One region of the Clostridium sp. RTP31139st1_H3_RTP31139_211217 genome, then DNA from elsewhere that is predicted to be linked to it. Evidence: riboswitches for the same ligand, from Rfam matches in the RefSeq annotation. Region 1 holds a riboswitch; each other region holds the start of a gene.

What was found. Region 1 has a riboswitch for lysine ahead of ABUA17_RS11275 (Na+/H+ antiporter NhaC family protein). Riboswitches for the same ligand answer to the same signal wherever they lie in the genome.
Region 2: it holds a riboswitch for lysine, as region 1 does, so the genes downstream of both, ABUA17_RS16005 (aspartate-semialdehyde dehydrogenase) here and ABUA17_RS11275 (Na+/H+ antiporter NhaC family protein) in region 1, are expected to answer to the same signal.
Region 3: it holds a riboswitch for lysine, as region 1 does, so the genes downstream of both, ABUA17_RS08715 (YfcC family protein) here and ABUA17_RS11275 (Na+/H+ antiporter NhaC family protein) in region 1, are expected to answer to the same signal.

Annotation. Positions count from the first base shown of each region.
Region 1 is NZ_JBCOAB010000025.1:472-6,904, forward strand. Features, by position in the region: gene ABUA17_RS11250 (hypothetical protein) at 1-81, opposite strand, end outside; gene ABUA17_RS11255 (nucleoside recognition domain-containing protein) at 263-838, shown strand; gene ABUA17_RS11260 (spore maturation protein) at 857-1,381, shown strand; gene ABUA17_RS11265 (ACT domain-containing protein) at 1,620-2,060, shown strand; gene ABUA17_RS11270 (aminopeptidase P family protein) at 2,103-3,359, shown strand; lysine riboswitch at 3,441-3,615, shown strand; gene ABUA17_RS11275 (Na+/H+ antiporter NhaC family protein) at 3,740-5,449, shown strand; gene ABUA17_RS11280 (FUSC family protein) at 5,579-6,076, opposite strand; gene ABUA17_RS11285 (hypothetical protein) at 6,271-6,433, shown strand, end outside.
Region 2 is NZ_JBCOAB010000053.1:11,808-19,932, forward strand. Features, by position in the region: gene ABUA17_RS15975 (ABC transporter ATP-binding protein) at 1-360, shown strand, start outside; gene ABUA17_RS15980 (ABC transporter ATP-binding protein) at 360-1,340, shown strand; gene ABUA17_RS15985 (peptide ABC transporter substrate-binding protein) at 1,440-3,095, shown strand; gene ABUA17_RS15990 (hypothetical protein) at 3,128-3,292, opposite strand; gene dapB (4-hydroxy-tetrahydrodipicolinate reductase) at 3,425-4,177, opposite strand; gene dapA (4-hydroxy-tetrahydrodipicolinate synthase) at 4,192-5,070, opposite strand; gene ABUA17_RS16005 (aspartate-semialdehyde dehydrogenase) at 5,081-6,076, opposite strand; lysine riboswitch at 6,227-6,399, opposite strand; gene ABUA17_RS16010 (alpha/beta-type small acid-soluble spore protein) at 6,584-6,835, shown strand; gene ABUA17_RS16015 (class I SAM-dependent DNA methyltransferase) at 6,954-7,694, shown strand; gene hslO (Hsp33 family molecular chaperone HslO) at 7,708-8,125, shown strand, end outside.
Region 3 is NZ_JBCOAB010000016.1:11,101-19,225, reverse strand. Features, by position in the region: gene ABUA17_RS08735 (6-phospho-beta-glucosidase) at 1-237, shown strand, start outside; gene chbG (chitin disaccharide deacetylase) at 251-985, shown strand; gene ABUA17_RS08725 (PTS sugar transporter subunit IIA) at 998-1,264, shown strand; gene ABUA17_RS08720 (GntR family transcriptional regulator) at 1,539-2,243, shown strand; lysine riboswitch at 2,417-2,592, shown strand; gene ABUA17_RS08715 (YfcC family protein) at 2,790-4,232, shown strand; gene ABUA17_RS08710 (M20 family metallopeptidase) at 4,569-5,702, shown strand; gene ABUA17_RS08705 (IS1/IS1595 family N-terminal zinc-binding domain-containing protein) at 5,843-6,766, shown strand; gene ABUA17_RS08700 (PRK06851 family protein) at 7,382-8,125, opposite strand, start outside.

The sequences.
Region 1 (6,433 bases):
AATGTAGCTTTCCATTTCTTCTACAGCTTTTAATGCCTCATCGATATCTTTTTGAGCTAGTTTTAAATTTGATTCTTTCATTTATGTATCTCCTTTATTAGGTAACTAAAACTTGTATGAAAATCCTTCTAAGTACCCTTGAAGGTGAAAGTAAAACTCAAAAAATAGAATTTCACTTATGTTAATATCTTTATCCTATCACTAATAAATATGTGATGCAAGGCATATATTGTAAAGTAAAGAATAAAGAGAGGGGAAAAAAATGATTAACTATATATGGTTTGTAATGATTTTTCTGGGTTTGATAGTTGGAATATTTACTGGCAATGGTGAAGGAATATCTAATGCCATAATAGGATCTATTGATTCTACAGTTAGTTTTATAATTGGATTAGTAGGATTAATGTGCTTTTGGTGTGGAGTAATGAAGGTTGCAGAAAAAAGTGGATTTACAGAAAAACTAGCCAAGCTTATGAAACCAATATTAAAACTTATTTTTAAAGAATCAGCAAAGGATGAAAAAGCTTTAGGGGCTATAGTTATGAATATAACTGCTAATATGATGGGGCTTGGAAACGCAGCTACACCTTTTGGAATAAAAGCAATGGAAGAAATGGACAGGTTGAATAATGAAAAAGGGAGAGCTAGTAATGATATGGCATTATTTTTGGTATTAAATGCGGCATGTATTCAATTAGTTCCATCAACAGTATTATCTATAAGAGCAGCAGCAGGTTCCACAAATCCTGGAGTAATAATACTTCCAGCAATAATATCAACTGGTACTGCAGCCATTGTTGGTGTTATTTGTTGTAAAATTTTGCAAAGATATTTTTAGGATTATGGGGTGATATTAATGTTTAACTATATAACTAAAAGTATTATTCCTATAATAGTTTTAATTATTATTACTTATGGAATGATAAAGGGTAGAAAGGTTTATGATTGGTTTGTTGAAGGAGCAAAGGATGGATTAAAGGTTTGTGTAAATATTTTTCCTTATCTTTTAGCAATGATAATAGCAGTTCAAATATTTAGAGAAGCTAATCTGTTAGACATGTTAAACAATGCAATTGCACCACTTTGCAAACTAATAGATTTACCAAAGGAGGTTGTACCTTTAGTATTAATCAAGCCTCTTTCAGGAAGTGGAGCTATGGGAGTTTTTACTGATATTTTAAAAAATTATGGTGCTGATACCCCTATAGGTTTAGTAGCTTCGGTAATTATGGGAACTACAGAGACAATATTTTATACTGTAACTGTATATTTTGGAGCAGTTAAAATAAAGAAAACACGTCATACTGTTTGGGCAGCTATAATGGCAGATATGTCTGCTATTATAATGGCAATATTAATGGTTAAAGTACTTATTCTTTAATTATGAGTTAATACTGAAAAGTTAAGGATATTATTTTCAGAAATTAGTATGATTTTCATTAAGAATTTATATTATTCTTTTAAGTAATATTCTTAATTTTCATCATTGTTAAAATTTAAAAAGGTGAAATTTGTAAATTAATATAAAGGTAAATAATTTTTTGAATGTAAAATTTATAGTGCGTTGTAAAAATTTTGGTTGTATAATATTAATAAAATAAATCGAATGGAGAATGATTATGGGGGAAGATAGATTTTACATTGTAAATGAAAGATCATTACCAGAGATATTTAAAAAGGTAATTGAAGTAAAAGAGAATATTGAACTTGGGAATGCAAAGGATATAAGTGAGGCTATAAAATTAGTAGGTATTAGTAGAAGTACATACTATAAATATAAAGATGATGTATTTCCAATGGGACAAGATATGCAGTCAAAAAAGGTAACTTTAATAATCTTAATGACACATAAGTCAGGAACATTATCTAAAGTATTAGATTGTATTGCTTTTTATAAGGGAAACATATTAACTATAAACCAAGATATTCCTATAAACTTATCAGCTAATGTAACTGTTACTATTGATATTTCGCATATGGAGAAAAGTATAAGTCAATTAGCTGCAAGGTTAAATTCTTTACCTAATGTTAGAAGCGTTAAGTTATTAGCAGCAGAGTAATAAAACTAAATGACAAAATATTATTTGCAAGGAGATAGGGCTATGAATAAAAATATTTATAAATTTAATAGAGATAATCTTTTAGATAAAATTAAGGATAATTCAATTGTGATTTTATTTGCAGGAAAGGCAATTCAGAAGACAGGAGATCAAACTTATCCTTTTACACCAAATAGAAATTTTTATTATTTAACAGGAATAAAAGAAGAAGATCATATATTAGTTATGACAAAAATTAATGGAGTAAAATCTTCTAAACTTTATATAAAAGACATTGATCTAGAGATGGAAAAATGGGTAGGTAAAAGCATACGTAAAGAAGAAGCTGAAGAGATTGCGGCTGTAGATGAAGTTAAATTCAAGAGCCAGTTTGACGGAGACATCCATGGAATGATTACTATGAAGGAAGAAATAAATCTTTATTTAGATTTAGAAAGAATGAGTGCAAACAGAGAAGGAACTATTTCACATAGATTTGCCAATGAAATAACAACTAAGTATCCACAAGTTAGAATAAATAATGTTTATAGTAAAATTGGTGAATTAAGATTAAAAAAATCACAAGAAGAAGTAGATAAAATAAAAAAAGCTATTGAAATAACAAAAAGCGGAATTGAAAAATTAATGTCTGAAGCTCGTGTTGGAATGAAGGAATATGAATTAGAAGCATATTTTGATTTTAATTGTAAGGTTAAAGGTGCAACAGGGCTAGCTTTTACAACAATAGCTGCCGCAGGAGAAAATGCTACAACATTACATTATGTTGATAATAATTGTGAGCTTAAAGAAAATGATTTAATTCTTTTTGATTTAGGGGCTGAATATAATTGTTATAACGCAGATATATCAAGAACATTCCCTGTTAATGGTAAATTCACTGAAAGACAAAAAGAAGTTTATAATGCTGTTTTAAGGGTAAATGAAGAGATTATCAACTTAATTAAGCCAGGTATGAAATATAAGGATGTAAATGAAAAAGCTACAGAGCTAATTTCAGAAGAATGTATAAAGCTTGGATTAATTAAAGATAAAAGTGAAGTAAGAAAGTACTACTATCATAGTATAGGTCATAGTTTAGGTATGGATACACATGATATTGAAACTCCGCATAGAGATATTATTTTTGAGCCAGGAGTTGTATTTACTGTTGAACCAGGAATATATATCGCCGAAGAAGGAATAGGAATTAGAATTGAAGATGATATCCTTGTTACAGAAGATGGCGTTATTAATTTATCTAGTGATATTATAAAGACTGTGGAAGAGATTGAAAACTTTATGAGTAAAAATGGAAAATAATATGTATAAAAAGTTATAAAATGGTATTGCAAATGCAATAAATTGATTATATAATCAATTTATAAATAACAAAAGTGAATAAACTAGGGTAGAGGCGCGAAAGTTAATAGTATTATTGATGAGGAAAGCACTGTGATTCAATAAGAAAGGAGCAATCGCCGAAGCGTACAACTAATGCTTTAAGGTTGTATAGCTGGGAATACATAGAATATATGTATTACTGTCACAAAGTATTTTGTGGTGAGCTATCATTTAAGACTTGTAGTTTTATAATTTTTTAGTACATACAAGGCCTTGAGTGTTAACTCAAGGTCTTTTTTTATTGTTAGTTTGGGGTGCCCTTATTATTCGCTTTTATATAAAATAAGGGGGAAAAAGAAGTGAAAAGAAGTTACAAAGTATTATTACTTACAATGCTAGTATTTATTTTTTCAACGTCAGTTGTATTTGCAGCAGAAGTTGAACCGGCGGTGAATGCAAATAAGTTTGGGCTATGGACATTACTACCACCATTAGTTGCAATAATATTAGCTTTTATAACAAAAAATGTTGTTATTTCATTGTTTATAGGTATTTTATCAGGAAGCTTTTTAATTAGTTTGGCAGGACATAATGTATTTGGGGCATTTATACAAGCGTTCTTAGATTTTGTAAATAGGGCTTTGAATTCATTAGCAGATCCGTGGAATGCTGGGATAGTTCTTCAAGTGCTTGCAATTGGGGGAGTAATTAATTTAGTTGCAAAAATGGGAGGAGCAAAGGCTATAGCAGAGGCTTTAGCTAAAAAGGCTAAGACGGTAAAAAGTACACAAATGACAACTTGGCTTTTAGGTTTATGTGTTTTCTTTGATGATTATGCAAATTCACTAATAGTTGGACCAATAATGAGACCAGTAGCTGATAAAATGAAGATATCAAGAGAAAGATTGGCTTTTATTATAGATGCTACAGCAGCACCAGTGGCTGGGCTAGCTATTATTTCTACTTGGATTGGATTAGAAGTAAGTTTAATTGGTGAAGGATTTAGTTCAATAGGTGTAGAGGCAAGTGGTTTTGGAGTATTTCTTCAAACAATACCTTATAGATTCTATAACATATTGATATTGGCATTTATAGTGATAACGGCTTTAACTTTAAAAGAATTTGGGCCAATGAGAAAAGCTGAGATTGCGGCAAGAAACAGAGATAAGAATATTAAAGATGAGGTTGCAGTTGAAGCAACAGCTCAAATGGATGAATTAGAGCCAAAAGAAGGTGTTAAGCTTAGTATATGGAATGCAATTATTCCAATAGGAGCATTAATAATTTCTGCATTAGTAGCATTTTATTATAGTGGATATAGTGCAATAATTGGTGGAGATCCATCTGCAACTCAAGAAATTATGATTAATTCACCATTTTCATTTAAAGGCATAATGGAAGCATTTGCTGCTTCAGATGCTTCTGTAGCATTATTCCAATCAGCATTATTTGCTTCAATAGTTGCTATTTTAATGGGAGTTTGTAAGAAAATATTTACTTTAAGTGAAGCTATTGAAGTTTGGGTTGATGGAATGAAAGGGTTAATAATAACTGGAGTTATATTAATATTAGCTTGGTCATTAGGATCAGTAATTAAAGAACTTGGAACTGCATATTATTTAGTTGAAGTATTAAAAGGGGCAATACCAGCATTCTTATTACCAAGTTTAATATTTATTTTAGGGGCAGTAATTTCATTCTCTACAGGAACTGCATATGGAACAATGAGTATATTAATGCCACTTGCAATTCCATTAGCATATTCAATTAATCCAGATATGTCATTTGTAGTAGTTTGTACAAGTGCGGTATTAACAGGAGCTATCTTTGGCGATCACTGTTCACCAATATCAGATACAACAATACTTTCTTCAATGGGAGCTGGATGCAATCATATTGAACATGTTAAGACACAAATATGGTATTCGCTATTTGTTGCAGCAGTAACTATATTATTTGGATATATTCCATCGGGATTTGGAGTTCCAATATATATAGTATTGCCAATTTCATTAATAGCATTATATGTAGGAGTACAAATATTCGGTAAGAAGGTTGAAGAAGCTTAAGCAATAAGAAAAATAAATAAAGAGGGCTATATATTAGAAGGGTTATGCAGAAGCATAACCCTTTTTTGATAGTTTTAATCTATAATGTAGATACACTTATATTTAAATTTTTTTATTATAAAATTCCAATTATTTATGTGGTGGTGGTGTTATAAGTTTATTAACTAATATTGAAATTACTATTCCAAGCAATGTTTCTATTATTCTGTTAGTTGCATAAAATAAGGGATCACTATAAGCATGAGCTGTAGTAACACCTAGGAATGCAATACATGTTATATTTATAGCACCTGGCCTTTTTAGAATATTGCATAGATAAATCATTAAGATAATACCTATAGCAATAATTAAGTATATAAGTGGTTTTGATATGTAAGTATTAGATATATGATTTTCTAATGATCTAAATAAGAATAAAAATATTAAGCCAAAACTAGCACCTAATATAGTACCTGCACCTCTATTTATACCCATATGAATTGAGTTATAAACAGTATCTTGTAAACAAATTACTGCAGTAAGGCAAGCAAAAAAAGGTTCGTTAGGCAAAAGTAACAAACATAGAAAAACAGCTATACCTGATTTTATTGTTCTAAGTCCAACCTTAGGAAATTGAAATTTTTCCATAATTAAGCCTCCTATCCCTTTAGATATTATATCTAAGAAATAGTCAAATTTCACTATTTAATATTATATTTTTTATTAAAATCAAAAAATGTTAAAAATTATATTTTTATAGATAAATTTATATATTATTCATACTTTATAATAAAAAATGATTTATAATTATTTTTAAGAATATATAGTAAAGTGGGGATAAAATGGATTTTATTATACTTGTTATTTTAGAAATAGTTCCAATAATATTATGGGCATGTGGATGGTATTTTGAAAATAAATATTCGAAATATCCTGATGTGAGTAGGGGATATAAATTTGGAAGTGCAAAAAATAGTAATTTAGAATGGGAGTATGGAAATAAGG
Region 2 (8,125 bases), on a different contig from region 1:
GTAGTTGCTGATCTTTGTTCAAGAATTAATGTTATGTATGGTGGACTTATTGTTGAAGAAGGAACTACTGAGGATATATTCTATAGAGGAAAACATCCTTATACATGGGGACTTTTAAGAAGTGTTCCAAATCCAAAGAGCGAATTAAAAGAAAAATTAATTCCTATTGAAGGACAACCACCAGATTTATTAAAACCACCTGTTGGATGTCCGTTTACTGCAAGATGTGATTATGCTATGAAAATATGTAAAGAAAAACAACCACCACTATTTGAAGTAGGAGAAGGTCACAGAGCAGCATGTTGGTTATGTCATGAAAATGCACCAAAAGTTGAATCACCAATAAGGGGGGAAGAATAATGGAAAATAAAAATGACGTTATTTTAGAGGTTAAAAACCTTTGTAAATACTTCCCTGCAAACAAAGGATTATTTTCAAAGAAGAGCTTTGTTAAGGCAGTAGATAATGTTTCTTTTACAATTAAAAGGGGAGAAACTTTAGGGTTAGTAGGAGAATCAGGATGTGGTAAAACTACTACTGGAAGAACTATTTTAAAGTTATATGAACCAACTTCAGGTCAAATAATTTTTAATGGACAAGATATTACAGGTTTAAGTGAAAAGAAGATGGTATCTTTAAGAAAAAATATGCAAATGATTTTCCAAGATCCATATGCATCACTTAATCCAAGAATGACTGTTGGAGATATTATCGGTGAAGCCATTGATATTCATGGGTTATTTAAAGGAAAAGAAAGAGAAGATAGAATTAGATATTTATTAGATAAAGTAGGTTTAAATGGTAGTCACATTAATAGATATGCTCATGAATTCTCAGGTGGACAAAGACAAAGAATTGGTATAGCAAGAGCATTAGCAGTTCAACCAGATTTCATAGTGTGTGATGAACCAATATCAGCACTTGACGTTTCTATTCAAGCTCAAGTTATAAATATGCTTGAAGAATTACAAGAAGAATTTGGATTAACTTATTTATTTATAGCACATGACCTTTCAATGGTTAAACATATATCAACTCATATTGGAGTTATGTATTTAGGGCAAATGGTAGAAAAAGGTCCAGCAGATGATGTTTATATGAATCCAAAACATCCTTATACTAAAGCACTTTTATCAGCAGTTCCAATACCTGATCCTAAGGTAGCAAAGGCTAATAAAAGAATAGTTTTAGAAGGAGATATTCCATCACCAATAGATCCTCCACCAGGTTGTAGATTTAAAGGTAGATGTAAAGATGCAATGAAGGTATGTTCTGAAATTAATCCAGAATTAAAAGAAGTTGAACCAGGACATTTTGTTGCTTGTCATTTATATAAATAATTAATTAGACTGATTAAATTATAATTTAATCAGTCATACAAAAGTTATCACATTGCAGAAATGCAATTTAGATAAAGAAAAACAAGGGGGAAAATTTCAATGAAAAGTTCAAAACTTAAAAAGTTATGTGCAGTTGTATTAGCTGCAACATTAGCTACTTCTTTATTTATTGGTTGTGGCGATAGCTCATCTAATAGTGGAAGTAGTTCTTCTAACCAACAATTGGTATTTAATTTAGGTGAGGATCCAGAAACAATGGACCCAACATTAAACAATTCTTCAGGTGCTGGAACTATGATTTTAAACGCATTTGAAGGATTAATGGTACTTGATGAAAATGATCAACCAGTAGAAGGTACAGCTGAAAGTATGGAAGTTTCTGAAGATGGATTAGTATATACTTTCAAAATAAGAGAAGATGCTAAATGGTCTGATGGAGAAGCTGTAACAGCAGATAACTTTAAGTACTCTTGGTTAAGAGCATTAAATAAAGAAACAGCTGCTGAATATGCTTATCAATTATTCTACATTAAAAATGCAGAAAAGTTTTATAATGGAGAAGCAACAGCAGAAGAAGTTGGAATTAACGTAATTGATGAAAAAACATTAGAAGTTACATTAGAAACTCCAACTGCATACTTCCCACAATTATTAGCATTTACAACATATGTTCCTTTAAGAGAAGATATAGTTTCTGCTAATCCAGAAGGATGGGCAACTAACCCTGAAACTTATGTTTCAAATGGTCCATTTAAATTAGTACAATGGGATATGAAAGATCAATTAGTTTTTGAAAAAAATGAAAACTATTGGGATAAAGACAGTGTTAAATTAGAATCTTTAACTTTTAAATTAGTTACAGATGATACTACTGCATACTCAGAATTAAAAGCTGGAAACTTTGATATGGTTAACTCTGTACCAACAAATGAAATTGAACCAGGTATAGAAGAAGGGTTAGTTCATGTTAACCCTAAATTAGGAAACTATTACTTTGCAATCAATGTTGGTAAGCAAGATACTTTAAGTGAAGATGTTAAAGAAGTTTTAAACAATAAATTAGTTAGACAAGCTTTAAATCTTGCTATTGATAGACAAGAAATAATTGATAACGTTGGTAAAGCAGAACAAATTCCTGCATATAGCTTTGTTCCACAAGGTATTACAGATGAAAATGGTAATGATTTTGCATCAAAAGAATATTATGATCCATCAGATATGGAAGGAAATATAGCAAAAGCAAAAGAATTATTAAAAGAAGCTGGTTACGAAAATGGTAATGGGATTCCAACTATAGAATTAATGTACAATTCAGAAGGTGCTCATAAAGATATATGCCAAATCATCCAACAAAACTGGGAAGAAATTGGTGTAAATGTTGAATTAACAAACCAAGAATGGGCTGTATTCTTAAATACTAGACAACAAGGTGATTATCAAATTGCAAGACATGGATGGATTGGGGATTATATAGATCCAATGACATTCTTAGATTTATGGGTTACAGGTGGAGGAAACAACGATTGCGGATTTAGCAACGCTAGATATGATGAATTAATTGCTGCTGCAAAAGTTGAAACAGATTCTGCAAAGAGACTTGAAATGTTAAGAGAAGCTGAAGATATATTAATGGATGAAATGCCAATATTACCAATCTATTACTATACAACAGTAACAGCTGCAAACGAAAATGTTAAAGGTGTTAGAATTTCTACATTAGGAAAAATTTCTTTCAAATATGCATATAAAGAATAATTAATCAAAGAGAGTCAAATATGACTCTCTTTTTAATTTCCAGCAGGATTGTAATGATTGCTAGAAACTCCTTCTCTTTTTACAGACTTATGTTTTAAATTTGGATTATGATTATGACCTTCTTCAGTAATTGGAGTTTGATAATTGCATTTTTCCATTCTAGCAACTTTATTATCAGGTTGACTATCTTTTGGCATAATAAAATTCCTCCTAAATATCAATATATAATTTACAAGCTTAGTATATACAAAAGTAATAAGAAATATATATCCAAATCTTTCATAGCAATTTAAAAGCAAAATAAAAAGAGCTACTTTTGTAGCTCTTTTCTATAAACCTAAAACATCATCCATATTGTATAGTCCAGCTTCTGATACTGTAGCCATATACTCACATGCTTTTAAAGCACCGATAGCAAATACATCTCTTGAAATAGCTTTATGAGATAACTCAATAACTTCACCAGTTCCAGCAAATATTACATCATGATCTCCAACTATAGATCCACCTCTAACTGCATGAATTCCTATTTCATTTTTTTCTCTCTTTTTATGCCCATCTCTACCATGAACATAGTGAGTTTCTTCTGAAATTGATTCTTTTATAGTATCAGCTAAAAGTAATGCAGTACCACTTGGAGAATCTAATTTTTGATTGTGATGTTTTTCAATTATTTCAATATCATAATTTCCATATAATAAAGGAGTAACTTTTCTTAATAATGAGTTAATAAGGTTAATACCTAAAGACATATTAGCTGATTTAAATAAAGGTAAAGTTTTACTTTTTTCATTTATTAAATTTAAATCATCTTGATTGTAACCAGTAGAGCAAATTACTAAAGGTTTTTTTGTTCTTTCTGTTAATTCTAATAATTTGTGTAAAGTGCTAATGTTAGAAAAATCTAAAAGAACATCATATTCTATATTAACATCATCTGGTGTAGTGAATACAGGATATTTTTCCTCCTTAGGAAATTTATCAATACCAGCAACAATTTCTAAATTAGGAAATTCACTTACTAAATTAGTAATAACAGTTCCCATTTTTCCACAACATCCACTTAATAGTACTTTAACCATAAAATATACTCCTTCTATACTAATTTGTGTCTCTTTAGTGTATTAACTAAAGTTTCTTGATTTTTGTCATTCATTTTATAAAGAGGCAATCTTAATTCGCCAACATTCATTCCCATAATATTCATAGCTGTTTTTACAGGGATTGGATTTGTTTCAATAAATAAATCGTTAATTAAATCTAAATATTCTAATTGTAAAGCTGTTGCTTTAGAACAATCACCTTCTAAATAATATTTACACATATCATGAATAGTTTTCGGAACGATATTAGCTGCAACAGAAATTACGCCAACTCCGCCTAGTGACATTATTGGAACTACTTGGTCATCGTTGCCTGAATAAATATCAATTTTGCCACCACATAAAGCTTTCATTTTAGCTATTTGACTTAAGTTTCCGCTAGCTTCTTTTATTGCTACAACATTATTAAGCTCTGTAAGTTTTAATAATGTCTCAGCTGTAATGTTCATATTAGTTCTACTTGGAACATTATAAAGTATTATTGGAGTCTTTACAGCATCGTTAATTGCTTTGAAATGCATAAATAATCCTTCAGCATTTGTTTTATTATAATATGGTGTAATAACAAGTAAACCATCAACACCAACACTTTCTGCATAAAGACTCATTTCTATAGAAGTTCTGGTATTATTTCCACCAGTACCAGCAATAACAGGGATTCGTTTATTTACAGTATCAACTGTGAATTTAATAGCATCTTTCTTTTCTTTTTCTGTCATTGTAGTTGCTTCGCCTGTTGTACCACAAACGATAATAGCATCAGTAGATTCCTTTATATGCCATTCAAGTAATTCTCTGAATTTCTCAAAATCTATACCATTTTCATTAAAAGGTGTAATTATAGCTACACCTGAGCCTTTAAAAATTGACATTATATTCCTCCTAAAGCCAGTTATTATTAATTAATACTTCGGCAATTTGTACAGCATTTAATGCTGCTCCTTTTCTTATGTTATCTGCAACAACCCATAAATTCAATCCATTATCTATACTAAAATCACGTCTTATTCTACCAACGTAAACATCATCTTTTCCTGAGACTTCTAACGGTGTTGGATATTTAAGTTCGCTAACATTATCATAAACTGTTAATCCAGGTGTATTTTCAAATAATGTAAATATATCTTCTATTTCAAATGGATTATTTAATTCAACATTAATGCTTTCACTATGGCTATTTAAAACAGGGACTCTTACAGTTGTAGCAGTTATTCTTAAATTTTCATCGTGTAAAATCTTTCTTGTTTCGTTAATCATTTTTTCTTCTTCTTTAGTATAACCGTTATCTAAAAATACGTCTATGTGAGGAAGACAGTTACCAGCTATTGGGTATGGGAATTTTTTAGGAGCAACTCCATTTAAACCATCTTCTAAATCAGCTATACCTTGCATTCCTGCCCCTGAAACAGCTTGGTATGTTGAATACACAACTCTTTTTATTCCATACTTATCTAATAAAGCTTTTAATGGTACCATTGCTTGAATTGTAGAACAATTTGGGTTAGCAATAATTCCATTATGATTTTTTAAATCCTCAGGGTTAACTTCAGGAACAACTAAAGGAACGTTTTTGTCCATTCTCCAAGCACTTGAGTTATCTATAACAACTGCTCCATATGATGAGAAAATAGGAGCAAATTTTAAACTTGTATCTCCACCTGCTGAAAATAATGCAATGTCTATTTTCTTATTTTTGATATTTTCTTCACAAGTATTTTCTACTATATATTTTTGACCTTTAAATTCTAAATAAGATCCTGCTGATCTTTGAGAAGCAAAAAGATATAGATTTTTAATAGGGAAATTTCTTTCCTCTAATATTTCTAAAAATTTTCTACCTACATTACCAGTACTACCAACAATTGCAACATTGTACATTTTGGTTCCCCCTTTTTTACTCTTAATATTTGCATATATAAATTTAATAATAGAAAATATTCTGTCCAAATTTAGGAAGATTAAATTTACTATTAAAAAAACCTTGAGTTATCACTCAAGGTATACTGTACATATAAATACAAAAAATCCTTAAATGATAGCTCACCACATAAAAATGTGACAGAAATATGCATATTATACATACCCCCAGTTATATAGCTGTAAAGCTTAGGCTATATACTTCGGCGATAAATCCTTTCCTATTATTTTAACACGCTTAAATCCATAATAATACTCTTAAGTACCGCACCTCTATCTATTTATAAACTTATATGATTTAGATTATACCTTTTATATACAAAACTTTCAAGGAATATTTAGTAATTTATTCATATATACTTAATTTTATTATATGAATGTATTACAAAATTGTAACAGCGTATTTTGTATAAATATAAAAGATATAGGAGAAAATATTTTTATAAATTTTATATAGGGGGAATTTTCATGAGTAAAACACCATTAAAGAAGATAATAAAGTCAAAAATTAAGACTAATAAAGAACTTACACCACAAGAAAAAATGCGTGAAAAGATAAAATATGAAATCGCAGAAGAATTAGGCTTAAGTGAAAAAGTAGATGAGTGTGGATGGGGAGGATTAACTGCTGAAGAAACAGGTAGAATAGGTGGAATTATGACAAAAAGAAAAAAAGAATTAAAGTTACCAACTAATGATCAGATTTTAGGAAGAAAATAATGGATTGACTTAATATTTAGTATCATAGTAATATAAAACATAGAAATTTATTTTTTTGTATTATAATTTACATTATTATAAGATTTTCTCACAATTTAATGAAGTGAGGGGGGATATTATGGCTTATGGAGAATTTGCAAAGATATATGATGAATTAATAAATGAAGATATAAATTATGATGAAATGGTAGATTGTATATTAAGAATTTGTAATGAAAATAATATAGAATTTAATGATTATTTAGATATAGCATGTGGTACAGGTAATGTTACAGTAAGAATAGCAAAACATTTTAAAAATATTTACGGAGTAGATTTATCTGAAGATATGCTTAGAGAGGCTTTTGATAAGTTAAAAAGTGAACGTATTAAAGGTAAGATAATCTGTCAAGACATGACCGAGCTTTCTTTAAATAGAAAGTTTGATTTAATTACTTCGGTATTAGATTCTACAAATTATGTAACAGATATAGAGGGTTTAAAAAACTATTTTAAAGGTGTATATGAACATTTAAAAGATGACGGATTATTTATATTTGATGTTAATTCGTATTATAAATTATCAGAGATACTAGGTAATAATATTTATACATATAGTGAGGAAGATGTTTTTTATACTTGGGAAAATGTTTTTGAAGATGACTTATTATCTATGTTTTTAACTTTCTTTGTTAAAAAGGGAGAATTATATGAAAGATTTGAAGAAGAACATCTTGAAAGGGCTTATAAAGAGTCTCAGTTAGAAAGTATCTTAGAAGAGTTAGATTTTAAGCTTATTAATAAATTTGATGGATATTCTAATGATAATGTACAAGCAAATAGTGAGAGAATAGTATATGTTGTAAAGAAAATTCAATAGTTGGAGGTCAAATATGAGCGATAAAATAATTAGAGCAGTAGCTAAAGATGGAATGGTAAGAATAATTGCAGGAACAACTACTAATTTAGTAGAAGATGCAAGAGTTATACATGAATGTACGCCAGTAGCTTCAGCAGCATTAGGGAGAATGTTAACAGCAGGGGCCTTATTAGGAGCTACATTAAAGTCTGAAAATGAAGTAATGACTTTAAGAATAAATGGTGGCGGAGATGCGGAAGGAGTAGTTGTAACTGCTTATGAAGGTGCTAAAGTAAAGGGGTATATTGGAAATCCTTATGGTGATTTACCGTTAAATGCAAATGGAAAGCTTGATGTTGGTGGATATGTAGGTAAAAATGGAACACTTATGGTTATTAAAGATTTAGGCATGAAAGATCCATATGTTGGTCAAGTACCAATACATTCTGGTG
Region 3 (8,125 bases), on a different contig from region 1:
ACTAATGAAGGTCCAAAACCTTTATCAGTAGGATATTTACCAGTTGCAGTAAGTGGATTAGTTACTGAAATAAAAGCATTTGAAATATTAGCAGCAAAGGCAGCAGTTGAAGGTGATTATAATGCAGCGTTACAAGCATTATGTATAAATCCATTAATACCATCAGATGACTTAGCTAAAACTATTCTAGATGAGATGATGGAAGCACATAAAGAATATTTACCACAATTCAAATAGAAGAGGTGTTAATATGACTAAATTAATAGTAAATGCAGATGATTTTGGATTAAGTGAAGCAGTTAATTATGGAATAATATCAGCATATAAAAATGGAATAGTAAGATCAACTACTATAATGGCAGGAATGCCAGCTTTTGATCATGCTGTTGAACTATTAAAAGAAAATAAAGGGTTAGGCTGTGGAGTTCATATGACTTTAAGCTTAAATAAACCTGTTTTAAATTATCATAAGACAATAGTAGATGAAAATGGTAACTTTTATAGAAGAATAACTAATGAACTTATAGAAGAAAAGTTTGATTTAGATGAAGTATACGAAGAATTTTGTAGCCAAATAAATAAGGTTATTAATAGTGGTGTAAATGTTGATCACTTGGATTCTCATCATCATGTTCATACATTATCAAGTTTAAAACCTGTTATAGAGAAAATAGTTAAGAAGTATAATCTTCCTATAAGAGGTGGATTTGAATCAAAACTAGATTATGACAAAGTTATACCAATGACAGAAAGTTTTTATAATGAAAATGTAACAGAGGATTATTTTGAAAAATATATGGATGAGCTTAAAAAGCATGATGTAATAGATATCATGTGTCATCCAGCATTTGTAGATGAGTACTTAGTTAATTCAACATCTTATGCAATGCAAAGAATGAAAGAATATAGTATTTTAACATCAGAAAAAGTACAAGAATATTTAAGAAAAAATAACATAGAACTTACTAATTACAGTAAGCTTTAGGAGGATATAAATATGAACGAAGAATTAATGGAAATATCATTTGGTCTTATAGCTAATGCAGGAGAAGCTAAAGGATTAGCATATGATGCATTAAGCAAAGCTAAAGCTGGTAACTTTGAAGAAGCAAAAGAATTAATAAATAAATCAAAAGAAGAAATGCATAAAGCTCACGCATTCCAAACTAAGCTTATTACTGAAGAAGCTTCAGGAAATAGCGTAGAAGTAAATGTGTTATTAATTCATGCACAAGATCATTTAATGAATGCTATGAATTTTTAACAACTAGCTGAAGAATTTATAGAAGTTTATGAAAGATTAGTAAAGTTAGAAAATAAATAAGCGAACCATTTTTTATATTATATATCTTATACATTTTATACATTTAACGGTATGGCTTAAGAAAATATTTCTTAAAGTTATATCGTTAATTTTCTATAAATAAAAATAATATACAAAAATTTAGAGATGTAAATATGATATAATAGAATATATATACTATTATTATTTGTATATACATCTTATATTTATAGTAGTATACAAAGGAGTTTAAAGAATGGTTGAACCAATGTATGTTAAAATAGAAAAATATTTAAAAGAATTAATTGATTCTGGTGAAATAAAGCAAGGTGAATTATTACCATCAGAAAATAAATTATGTGAAAAATTTAATGTTACAAGAATGACAGTAAGATCAGCTTACAATAATTTAGTTAAAGAAGGCTATATAACAAGAAAAAGAGGTATAGGTAGCATTGTTTTAGCTAATAGAATTTCTGACAATATTAGCAATATTCAAAGTTATACTAAGGAAATGATTAATAAGGGGTATAGTGTAATAACTAAATTAATTAGTTTGTCTATAGTTGAAGCTGATAAGACTATAAAAGATAAATTAAATTTAGAATTGGGAGAAAATGTTTGGGAAGTTAAAAGAGTAAGGTATGCCGAGGGGTCGCCGGTTTCATATATGATAACTTATATGCCTGTAAAGATGTTCCCCAATTTAAAGAAAACTGATTGTGATTCGTTATATAAATATTTAGAGAAGTGTGGATATAAAATATCTACGGCACAACGTGTAGTTGAAGCATTAATATCAAGTGAAGAATTAATGGAACTACTAGAATTAGAATGTGAATCACCTATTCTTCATATAGAGCAAGTGGCAATATTAGAAGGTGGAGAAGTTTTTGAATATTCACATACATATCATTATGGATATAAATTGACATTAAATGCTGCTGTAGATAAGTATTGAAATTGGATATAAATACAAGAATATATATTAATTAATGTAAATATTAAATTAGGCTTATAAGTAGATTATATATGTAGTATTTTGAGGAATTAAGACGGAAAAGTTTATAATTATACAAAATTATCTTTACAATATACATAAAAAAATGTATATTATAAGTGACAAATAGATATGAAGTAGGTAGAGGTTGCGATATTTAATAGTATGTTTGCGGAGGTAAGCACAGTGATGTAAACAGAAAGGAAATTTCGCCGAAATGTATAGCTAATGCTTTGAGGCTATAACATTGGGGTTATGTAGAAGATACATAACACTGTCACAGTTCGCTTTGTGAGGAGCTATCACTAATATGGTTATATTTTTACAAAAGATAAGAGTTAAATTTTATTAGTTTTTGTTAGTAATATAGTCTTGAGTGATAAACTCAAGGCTTTTTTTGTTTTAATTAAACTGTGAAGAACTATCACTTATTAGCATGAAGCTTTTAAAAAGATATCTCCTTCAACTAGAATGTCACATAATAAATTCAGGGGGGATTTTAAACTAATGCAAAACGTAGTAGAAAACGAAAGAAAAGGTTTTTGGAAAAAATTTAGTAATGGAATAAAAGTTCCACATACATTAGTTATTATTTTTTCAATAATAATATTAATGGCAATAGCAACATATATAGTTCCAGGTGGAGCATATGAAAGAGTAGTTACAGAAGTAAATGGACAAAGTAGAACTGTAGTATTAAATGGTTCATTCCAATATGTTGAAAATGAAGCACAAGGATTATTTTCAGTAATGCAGGCACCGATAAGCGGATTAGAGCAATCAGCAGAAATTATAGCATTCTTATTTGTAGTTGGTGGGGCATTTAGTTTAATAACTAGAACAAAAGCAATAGATTCAGCTATTGCTAAAGTTGTTAATATTTTTAAAGGCAATGAATTATTAATAATTCCTATTATATTTACACTGTTTTCTCTTGGAGGAGCAACTTTTGGTATGACTGAAGAGGCTATACCATTTATAACAATTTTAGTTCCGTTAATGTTAGCACTTGGATTTGATAGTATATTAGCAGTAGGGATAAGTTACTTAGGATGTATCGTAGGGTTTGCAACAGCTATGCTTAATCCATTTACAGTAGGTATAGCACAATCAATAGCTGAAATTCCACTATTCTCAGGATTAGCATACCGTACTATTTTATGGGTTATAACAACCGCTGTAGGAGTTATATTCTTAATGATTTATGCAAGAAAAATTAAGAAAAATCCAGAATTTAGCCCAATGTATAAATTAGATGAAGAAAAACGTAAAAAATTAAGTCAAACTCAAAGTGAGGAAATTAAATTTACAGTTTCACATAAAATTATTATTGCATCTATCGGTGTTTGCTTAGCAGTTATTATATGGGGAGTTCTAAAAGCAGGATTCTGGATTCCAGAAATAGCAGCTGTATTCTTAATAACAGGAATATTTGCAGGAATAGTTGGTGGATTAAAAGCTGATGAAATGGCAGAAGCATTCATAGCAGGAGCTAAGGATATGATTGGAGCTGCTATGGTAATTGGATTTGCAAGAGCTATAGTTATAATTGCTGAAAATGCTCAAATTATAGATACAATATTATATGGTTTATCATCATTTATAGGTAAATTACCATCATTATTAGCTGCATGTGTAATGTTACCAGTTCAAATGTTTATAAACTTCTTTGTTATTTCAGGTTCAGGACAAGCGGCGTTAACTATGCCAATATTAGCACCACTTGGTGATTTACTTGAGATATCAAGACAAACAACAGTTTTAATATTCCAATTAGGAGATGGATTCTCAAATGCTATCTTCCCAACATCAGGAGTATTAATGGCATGTCTTGGAATGGCAGGAATACCATATTCAAAATGGGTTAAATGGATTATGCCATTACAAATAATCTTATTTGCACTTGGAATTATATTTGTAACTTGTGCAATGATGATGGGATGGGCTTAATTTAGTTAATAGTTAAATTAGTAATTAGGTTATCAGTTAGAATTAATGGTTAATAGCTAAGTTAGCTGGTTAAGAATTAATAGTTAAAAGTTAGATCAATATTTAAGAGTTGGTAAGTAATAGTAAATAGTTATTAGTTAGTAAGTAATAGTTAGGAATTATAAGTTTGTAGCTTATAATTTGTAGGTAGTAGTTTAAGAATAAATTCAATTAAACTGAATTTTAAAGGAATATTAGTAATAAGCTCCTAGAGGCTTTATATTCAACTACTAACCTAAAACTATTAATTACTAACTAAATTTCTTATTAATTTGTTTTACAAGGGAGGAAGAATAAATGAAGGAAAGAATATATAATGAAGGTCAATTAATTAAAGAAAAATTAGTAGAAATAAGTGATTACATATACAATAATCCAGAGCTAGGAAACGAAGAATATAAAGCTGTTGAAGCATTAACAACATTCTTAAAAGAGCATGGATTTGAAATAGAATGTCCTTATGCTGGGATGGAAACAGCATTTAAAGCTACTTTTGATAGTGGAAAACCAGGAAAAACAGTAGGATATTTATGTGAATATGATGCACTTCCTGAAATAGGACATGGATGTGGACATAACATGATAGGGCCTATATCTTCTGGAGCAGGAGTTGCATTAAGTAAAGTTTTATCTGAAATTGGTGGTAAAGTTATAGTTTATGGAACACCAGCAGAAGAAACAAATGGTGGAAAAGTTATTTTAACAGAAGCTGGAGCATTTGATGAATTAGATGCAGCAATGATAGTACACCCAGCAGGGGAAACAAGAGCAAGTGGATCAAGTAATGCACTATATGCAATTCAATTTACATACAAAGGTAAAACAGCTCATGCAGCAGCTTGTCCAGAGAAGGGAATAAATGCATTAAATAGTGTTATTCAATTATTCAATGGAATAGATGCACTTCGTCAACATGTAACTCCAGATGTAAAAATGCATGGAATAATTGTTAAGGGTGGAGTTGCTGCGAATATAGTTCCAGATGAAGCCGTAGCACAATTCTATTTAAGAGCAGAAACTAGAGAAAAAGTTTATGATGTTTTAGAAAAAGTTAAAAAGATTGCCGAAGGGGCAGCCTTAATGACTGGTGCAACTTTAGAAATGGATAGATATGAATTACCATATGATAACTTAAAAACTAATGAAACATTATCAGAAATGTTTAATGAAAACTTAAGAACATTAGGAATTACAGAAATAAATGCTCCAGAAAAGAGCTTAGCATCAAGTGATATAGGTAATGTGAGTCATGTTGCTCCAACAATTCATCCGTATATAGGGTTAACAGATTGTCCGCTATCAGGGCATACAACTAAAATGGCTGATACTACAACTACAGATAAGGCTCATGATAGATTATTAGTTGCAGCATTAGCATTAGCTTACACAGGGTATGATGTTATAGTTAAAAATGAAGATTTAAGAAAATAAATAGATTATGTTGATAAAAAGGGATGGTTATTTTTAAACCATCCCTTTTTATACTAAAAACTTTATTAAATGAATAAATTTTATAATAATGCGGTTTAGAACTTAAGTCATATGTTAATAATCATAACTGGTGATGAGTTATGAGAAATGCATATAAAAAATTAATTATAAATCAGAGAAGAAATAATAAAATTATAAATGAATTAAAAGTAGATAATATTGAGGATAAAAGTGAAAAATGCCCATATTGCGAATGTACTGAATTTATTAAGTTTGGAAGTTATAAAGGAATTCAAAGATATAGATGTAAGAATACAAAATGTGAAAAAACATTTACTAAGGAGAGCAATAATCCTTTTAGATGTTCTAAAAAATTTAAGGAGAACTGGGTAAAATACTATGATGTTTTTATTAATGGACTAACATTAAGGGAATGTGCTAAAGCATTAAATATTACTTTAGTAACGTCATTTTATTGGAGACATAGATTTTTACATGATTTAAAGATAAAAAATCATATTGAAAGAATAGATTCTTATGTAGAGTTTACTAAGCTAGTAACAACTGAGAATTTTAAAGGTAGTAGAAATATAAATACTAAAGAAAGAGATAAGATTGTAACTATTAATGGTGTAAATGATTCTATTAACATAATTTCAGTTATAGCTGGTAGAAGGTACTTTGGATTTAATGAAATAAAGAAAAAATTAATACAACGCATAGATGAGAAGGCATACATAGTTGGAATGATAGATGCAAGACTTGATTATTTTTGTAAAGTATTCATAGAAGTAAATAAGAGCAAGTTAAATGAGAAAATTGAGAAAAACACTCATAGAAAGTATTCTATTAAAGCTAAATTATGGCTAAAAAAATTTAGAGGTATTGCAAGTAAATACCTAAGTGATTATTTAAGTTTGAGGGCTTTTGAATATAAAAATAATGGTGAATATAAAAATTGTATACCAATTGAAGAAAGAATAAAATTTAAAATTAATTTAGGTGTAGAAATAAGTACGTATATTACATGGAATTCAATAAAACTAAAAGAATTAGAAGTATAAACTTAATTCTAAAAATAAAGTGTTGATATATAGTCAGAAAATGAGGGAGAATTTTTATTATATATTGTGATGATTAAGAAGCCACTATTCAAATTAGATAGTGGTTTAGTTGTGCTACTTAAAAGTTAAAAAAGGTTGCTTTTTCTAGATTATATATAAATGAAATTTATAGTCAGACATAAGATTATAGAGTAGCAGTTAAGTCCTATACGAATCTGTTATATCAAATTGTTGTTAACAACAATTTGATATAACAGATTCGTATAGGGATGAAAGACATATGATATACCCTTGAGATGAATTAGTGTAAAATGATTTATGTTATAGTGAATAAATAAAAATAAATAAAATGAATTTGCTTTGTAAAAATATACAAAATATGAGGTTTGATAAAAATTAAATATTAACTTATCAAATTATATTTTAATTCCAAAAAGAGAATAAGTTTTAATCGATGGAATGAAACAGGGAATATTAAAAATGTAGTATCATATTTTTGAGAAAAAAACATATTTAAATTATTGGATTATGGTTAGTAATTTAATTGGTTGTTAAGTAAAAAAAGTAAAAGGAGATTACATCAATATTTAATAACATTGATGTAATCTTTTTAATTTATTCGTATTTACTTAATTTCTTAATAACATTATCATAAATATCATTAGCAACAGAAAAATCCATTGCTTTAATATAATAACTTTCTAATTCGTCATGTAATATATGAGCATTATGGATTAAAGAAATACTCTTATTAACTAATTCATAGAATAAATTACTATTATATTTTATATCGTCAATTTTTGAAGATGGTAAATTAGATTTAGTGTAGTCAAATAAATTATATTCAATACCAGTATAATTAGCTTGGTTAATTTCATTATTGCTTATAATGCAGGTTGATAATTCAGGAATAAAAATATGCTCGATTCTTTCAGGAACAAAAGGATCATGCATATATTCAATAAAGAAACCTTTCTTTTGACCACTACTGCCTATAAATTTTAAAATATCAGTCTTACCAAAGCCAGGGCCACCTGTTAATACATATTTCTTTTTAAATTCACTACTAAGCTGATCAGCATAAGTAATTATTCCATCAGGTGTAATTGCAGTTGCGAAAAGATGACGTTCGCCGCCATATCCAATTTTATCAGACTTAAAGATATTATTTTTTAGGTTTTCGATAATATTAGAAATCTTATTAGAATCTAAAGATTCGTAATTTAGACTGCTCCAATCATCATGAATGCATTTAGCAGAGCCTAAATATCTATAAGCTCTTTTAAAGTTCTTACCAATTTCCTTGTTTAAAGAGATAATTTCTTTTTTGTTTTTAGAAAGTACATCCATATCTAAGGC